Linked DNA regions of Thiosocius teredinicola. The protein of the gene in region 1 binds, or shares a complex with, the protein of each later gene. Links are inferred from orthologs where the notes say so. Each region holds a gene or a part of one and is shown in the gene's direction. Other genes may lie near its edges. The genes, in order: nusB and rpsJ.

Region 1 (3,312 bases):
CCGCCGACCGCGCCACCACGGTGCTCGCCGCGGTCAAGGCCGATGCCCAACCGCAGGACCTGGTCCAGCCGGGCCACATCTTTCCGCTGATGGCCCAGCCCGGCGGGGTGCTGGTGCGTGCCGGCCATACTGAGGCGGGCTGCGATCTGGCGCGCCTTGCGGGGCTTTCGCCGAGCTCGGTGATCGTCGAGATCCTCAACGAAGACGGCAGCATGGCGCGCCGTCCCGACCTGGAGAAGTTCGCCGCCGAGCACGATCTTAAGATCGGCACCATCGCCGACCTGATCCAGTACCGGATCAAGAACGAGAAGACCGTCGAGCGGGTGACCTCGTGCAATCTGCCGACCAAGCGTGGCGATTTCCAGTTGCTGGCCTACCAGGACGTGATCGGCAACGACATCCACCTGGCCCTGGTCAAAGGCGAGATCAGCCCGGACCGACCGACGCTGGTGCGCGTGCACGTGCAGAACAGCCTGTGCGATCTGTTCGAGAGCACCCGCGACTGCGGCTGGCCGCTGCGCCGGGTCATGGACCAGGTGTCGGAAGAGGGCGAAGGCGTTATCGTGGTGCTGCGCAATTACGATACGGCGCGCGATATCGTGCATCGTATCCAGGATTACAAATGGCACGGTGTGGACGATCAGATCCCTGATCGCAGAAAAGGCGACGACGATGATCTGCGTACCATCGGCGTCGGCGCACAGATCCTGGTCGATCTGGGGGTGCGCAAGATGCGCGTGATGAGCGCGCCCAAACACCTGCATGCCTTGGCCGGCTTCGAGTTGGAAGTGGTCGAGTTTGTTAGTACCGAGTAGCTCGGCGCGACAGGCGTCGAAGAGGAAATCTGCATGAGTATCAAGACGATCGAGGGCGGCCTGACCGTCACCAATGCGCGTTTTTGCGTGGTAGTCGCGCGCTGGAACAGCTTTGTGGTCGACAGCCTGGAAGCCGGCGCGATCGACACCCTCAAGCGCCACGGTACGGCCGAGGAAGATATCACCGTGGTGCGTCTGCCCGGTGCCTTCGAGATGCCTTTGGTGCTGGAAAAGATCGCGGCGAAGGGCGAGTTCGATGCCATCGTCGCCCTCGGCGCCGTCATCCGCGGCGGCACGCCGCACTTCGAATACGTTGCCGGCGAATGCGTGAAGGGCATGGCGCAGGTCACGCTCAAGCACGGTGTGCCGATCGCGTTCGGTGTGCTCACGGTCGACACGATCGAGCAGGCCATCGAGCGCGCCGGTACCAAGGCCGGCAATAAAGGCGGTGAGGCAGCGGCATCGGCCATCGAGATGGTCAACCTGCTGCGCGAACTGTAAGGGGTAGCGGGAAGTGAGCCGGCAGCGCAGCCGCGCACGCAGTCTGGCCATCCAGGCGCTGTACCAATGGCAGATGGCCGGCCAGGACATCTCCGCCATCATCAACCATTTCATGATCGAACAGGACGCCAAGAAGTTCGACACCGATTATTTTGCCGAACTGGTGCGCTCGGTGCCGACCCGTCTGGCCGAGTTGGACGCGGCGCTGGCGCCGTGTGTCGACCGCTCGCTCGAAGCAGTCGATCCGGTCGAGCGGGCGATTCTGCGCCTGGGTGCCTATGAACTGCTCGAACATCCCGAGATTCCTTATCGCGTGGTGATCAACGAGGCGGTGGAACTGGCCAAGACCTTCGGCGCCGAAAAAGGCCATCGCTATGTCAACGGTGTGCTCGACAAGGCCGCACGCTCGCTGCGCCCGATGGAGGCAGCGTCGCGGCGCTGACAGCCGGGCTTGGCCGAATCCGAGTTCGACCTGATCCGACAATTCTTCGCCGACGCCACGCCGGCACGTGATGACGTGTCCCTCGGCATCGGCGACGACTGCGCGCTGCTGCAGGTGCCGGTCGGCAAGGAACTCGCCGTCAGCATGGATACCCTGGTCGAAGGTCGGCATTTCGTCGCCGGTGCCGACCCCGAGGCGCTCGGCCACAAGGCGCTGGCGGTCAACCTCAGCGATCTGGCCGCGATGGGTGCCGAACCTGCCTGGGTGACCCTGGCGCTGACCCTGCCGAATGCCGACACCGGTTGGCTGGCCGCCTTCATGCGCGGATTCAGTCGGCTCGCTGCTGAATACGACGTCGACCTGGTCGGCGGCGACACCACTCGCGGGCCGCTGAGTATTACCGTGCAGGTTCACGGTTTTGTCGCGCCCGGCAGTGCGCTGCGGCGTGCGGGTGCGCGCCCCGGCGATCGCCTGCTGGTCAGCGGTACGCTGGGCGACGCCTCGCTGGCCCTCGCGCAGCTTCAATCGGGCAGTAGCGCCCCTGATCCCGCGCTGCAGCAGCAACTCGACAGGCCCGCGCCGCGCGTGACGCTGGGGCGGTTATTGGCAGGCCGGGCGAGTGCGGCAATCGACATCTCCGACGGCCTGATCGGCGATCTGCGACACATCTGCGCGGCGAGCGGGGTGGGTGCGCGCATTGACCTGGCGCGACTGCCGCTGTCGGATGCTGTTCGCCAAGCCTGCGATAATGGCGACTGGCGCCATCCCCTGGCCGGGGGGGATGATTACGAACTGCTGTTCAGTGTCGCCAAAGCCAAGGTCGCCGATCTGCTGGCGGACTGCCGCAAGGCCGGGCACGCGATACAAGAAATCGGCGTGCTGGTCGATGAACAAGGCATTGTGCTGGTCTACCCGGATGGCCACGAAAGCTTGGAGACCCCCGATGGGTTCGACCATTTCCGATCCTGAAACGCTGCCGAAACCGACCCCGGGAAACCCGGTGCATATGCTGGCGTTCGGCCTGGGTGCGGGCTGCACGCCCAAGGCGCCGGGCACCATGGGTACGATTCTGGCCGTGGCGTTCTATCTGCCGCTGTCGCATCTGTCGCTGGTTACCTACGGCGCGGTGTTGGCCGTGGTGATCGGCGTCGGCATCTGGTTGTGTGACAAGACCACCCGCGACCTGGGCGTACACGATCACCCCGGCATCGTGTGGGACGAGATCGCCGGTTACCTGGTGACGATGTTTGCCGCGCCGGCCGGCTGGTTGTGGATCGTGCTGGGTTTCGTGTTTTTTCGGCTGTTCGATATCTGGAAGCCCTGGCCGATCGGTTGGCTCGACCGTCAGGTCGGCGGTGGGCTGGGTATCATGCTCGACGATCTGGTGGCGGGGGTCTTCGCGGCTGCCTGCCTGCAACTGTTGGCGTTGTGGCTATGACGGTGCGGCTTCACCTGTTGGCACTGGCCGCCGTCGCGTTGCTGGCGGGTTCGGCCTTGGCCGGCCCTTCGGTTCAGGTTTTGGCCCTGTTCCCCGACAAGGCGATGCTGGACATC
Region 2 (2,978 bases), 3.1 Mb from region 1 along the record:
TGAGACGAAGGCTTACGACCAGATCGACAATGCGCCGGAAGAGCGTGAGCGTGGTATCACGATCGCGACCGCGCACGTTGAATACGAGTCGGAGTCGCGCCACTACGCGCACGTTGACTGCCCGGGACACGCGGACTACGTCAAGAACATGATCACCGGTGCGGCGCAGATGGACGGCGCGATTCTGGTGGTTTCGGCAGCAGACGGCCCGATGCCGCAGACCCGCGAGCACATCCTGCTGTCGCGTCAGGTTGGCGTGCCGTACATCATTGTGTACATGAACAAGGCCGACATGGTCGACGACGAAGAGCTGCTCGAGCTGGTCGAAATGGAGATCCGCGAGCTGCTGGATTCGTACGAATTCCCGGGAGACGACACCCCGATCATCGTCGGTTCGGCGCTCAAGGCGCTCGAAGGCGACAGCTCGGACATCGGCACCCCGTCGATCGACAAGCTGGTCGAGGCGCTGGACACCTACATCCCGACGCCGGAGCGTGCGGTTGATGGCGCGTTCATCATGCCGATCGAAGACGTGTTCTCGATCTCCGGTCGCGGCACCGTGGTCACCGGTCGTATCGAGCGTGGCGTGATCAATGTCGGTGACGAAGTTGAGATCGTCGGTATCAAGGACACCACCAAGACCACGTGTACGGGTGTTGAAATGTTCCGCAAGCTGCTCGACCGCGGAGAAGCTGGTGACAACGTCGGCGTTCTGCTGCGTGGCACCAAGCGTGATGACGTCGAGCGTGGTCAGGTCCTGGCGAAGCCGGGCTCGATCACCCCGCACACCCACTTCGAAGCCGAAGTGTATGTCCTGAGCAAGGACGAAGGTGGTCGTCATACGCCGTTCTTCAATGGCTATCGTCCGCAGTTCTACTTCCGTACGACGGACGTGACGGGTGCGTGCGAACTGCCGGAAGGCGTCGAGATGGTGATGCCGGGCGATAACGTAAAGATGACGGTGAAGCTGATTGCGCCGATCGCGATGGACGAAGGTCTGCGATTTGCAATCCGCGAAGGCGGCCGTACGGTCGGCGCCGGTGTCGTTGCCAAGATTATCGAGTAACAAATAATGACCAGTCAGCGTATTCGTATTCGTCTGAAGTCCTTCGATCATCGGTTGATCGACCAGTCCGCGCGCGAGATCGTTGATACCGCGAAGCGTACCGGTGCTCAGGTGTTGGGCCCGATCCCGCTGCCGACCAAGAAGGAGCGCTTCACAGTGCTGATCTCTCCGCACGTCAACAAAGACGCGCGCGATCAGTATGAGATTCGTACCCATAAGCGCTTGATGGACATCGTGGATCCGACCGACAAGACCGTCGATGCACTGATGAAACTCGATCTGGCAGCGGGTGTTGATGTTCAGATCAAACTGAACTGAGGTTAGAGACATGGCGATTGGAATCGTAGGCCGCAAAGCAGGCATGACACGCGTCTTCACCGAAGAAGGTGTCTCCGTGCCGGTGACCGTGATCGAAGTTGAGCCGAACCGCGTAACGCAGGTCCGCTCGGCGGAAACCGACGGTTACAGCGCAATTCAGGTCACTGTCGGCGGCCGCAAGGCCTCGCGCGTGAACAAGCCGATGGCTGGTCACTATGCAAAAGGTGGAATCGAAGCAGGCCGTGGTCTGTGGGAATTCCGCTTGGATGATCATGCGGGCGACGTGCCTGAAGTTGGCGCTGAATTGAATGCGGCGCTGTTCGAAGCGGGCCAGATGGTCGACGTGCGCGGTACCAGTAAAGGTAAAGGTTTCCAGGGTGGTGTGAAGCGTCACAACTTCCGCACACAGGACGCAACGCACGGTAACTCACTCTCGCATCGTGCTCCGGGCTCGATCGGTCAGTGTCAGACCCCGGGTCGCGTGTTCAAGGGCAAGAAAATGGCCGGCCATATGGGTGCGGAGCGTGTGACCACCCAGAACATTGAGATCGTTCGTGTCGATGCCGATCGCAACTTGCTGCTGGTCAAAGGTGCGGTTCCGGGTTCGCGTGGTGGCGACGTCGTTGTAACGCCGGCGATCAAACTGAAGAACAAGGGTTGAGAACATGGACCTGAACGTACAAGGCGGATCTAGCATCCAGGTCTCGGACGCCGTATTTGGCGCTGATTACAAAGAATCGCTGGTGCACCAGGTCGTTGTCGCCTACATGGCGGCGGCCCGTTCCGGCACCAAGGCGCAGAAAAACCGCTCGGCGGTCAGTGGTGGCGGCGCTAAACCGTTTCGCCAGAAAGGCACAGGTCGCGCGCGTCAGGGCACGATACGTAGCCCGATCTTCCGCACCGGTGGTGTGACCTTTGCGGCTAAGCCGCGCAGCTACGAGCAGAAGGTCAATCGGAAGATGTATCGCGGTGCTTTGCGCTCAATCCTGTCGGAGCTGGTTCGCCAGGATCGGCTGATTGTTGTCGACAGCTTCAGCGTTTCGGCGCCGAAGACCAAAGAGCTGGCAAGCAAGTTGGCGGAAATGGATGCCAACGATGCATTGATCATCACTGAAGCATTCGATGAAAACCTGCAACTCGCGAGCCGTAACCTGTATCACGTCGACGCGCGCGCGCTGAACGAAGTGGATCCGGTAAGCCTGATCGGGTTCAACAAGGTGGTTGTCACTTCCGGTGCATTGAAGGCACTCGAGGAGAAACTGGCATGAGCAGCAAAGAGCGTTTGATGTCGATCCTGCTGAGCCCGGTGGTGTCTGAGAAGAGCGCCATGGCCGCAGATGTGTCGAATCAGTTTGTGTTTCGCGTGGCTACCGACGCCACCAAACCGGAGATTGCGCGGGCGGTTGAGTTGATGTTCGACGTAAAGGTCGAAGATGTGCGCACCGCGAATGTGAAGGGCAAGCAAAAGCGTTTCGGCGCGATGCTCGGCAAGCGCAATAGCTGGAAAAAGGCCTACGTCCGCTTGCAGGAAGGGCACGATATCGATTTCGCCACCGGTGCCTGATTGGGCCCGCGGCTAGGAAACGGATAGAAC

Evidence for each region.
Region 2: the proteins of nusB (region 1) and rpsJ are in contact, whole or in part, in a solved structure (PDB 3D3B), measured with the Escherichia coli proteins. The link is inferred for Thiosocius teredinicola from one-to-one orthologs.

The regions. Positions count from the first base shown.
Region 1 is NZ_CP019936.1:1,187,577-1,190,888, forward strand. What follows is about bases 122-3,043. They hold nusB (transcription antitermination factor NusB), read left to right. Parts: upstream 122-1,329; coding sequence 1,330-1,758; downstream 1,759-3,043. Other genes in these bases: ribBA (bifunctional 3,4-dihydroxy-2-butanone-4-phosphate synthase/GTP cyclohydrolase II), read left to right, coding at 122-815; ribH (6,7-dimethyl-8-ribityllumazine synthase), read left to right, coding at 849-1,316; thiL (thiamine-phosphate kinase), read left to right, coding at 1,768-2,727; B1781_RS05825 (phosphatidylglycerophosphatase A family protein), read left to right, coding at 2,702-3,043. In the rest of the region: more of ribBA, read left to right, coding at 1-121; more of B1781_RS05825, read left to right, coding at 3,044-3,196; B1781_RS05830 (retropepsin-like aspartic protease family protein), read left to right, coding at 3,193-3,312. UniProt on the Escherichia coli protein: Part of the processive rRNA transcription and antitermination complex (rrnTAC). The complex forms an RNA-chaperone ring around the RNA exit tunnel of RNA polymerase (RNAP).
Region 2 is NZ_CP019936.1:4,335,406-4,338,383, reverse strand. What follows is about bases 1-2,728. They hold rpsJ (30S ribosomal protein S10), read left to right. Parts: upstream 1-1,072; coding sequence 1,073-1,384; downstream 1,385-2,728. Other genes in these bases: rplW (50S ribosomal protein L23), read left to right, coding at 2,649-2,728; rplD (50S ribosomal protein L4), read left to right, coding at 2,050-2,652; rplC (50S ribosomal protein L3), read left to right, coding at 1,395-2,045; tuf (elongation factor Tu), read left to right, coding at 1-1,066. In the rest of the region: more of rplW, read left to right, coding at 2,729-2,948. UniProt on the Escherichia coli protein: Involved in the binding of tRNA to the ribosomes. Part of the processive rRNA transcription and antitermination complex (rrnTAC). The complex forms an RNA-chaperone ring around the RNA exit tunnel of RNA polymerase (RNAP).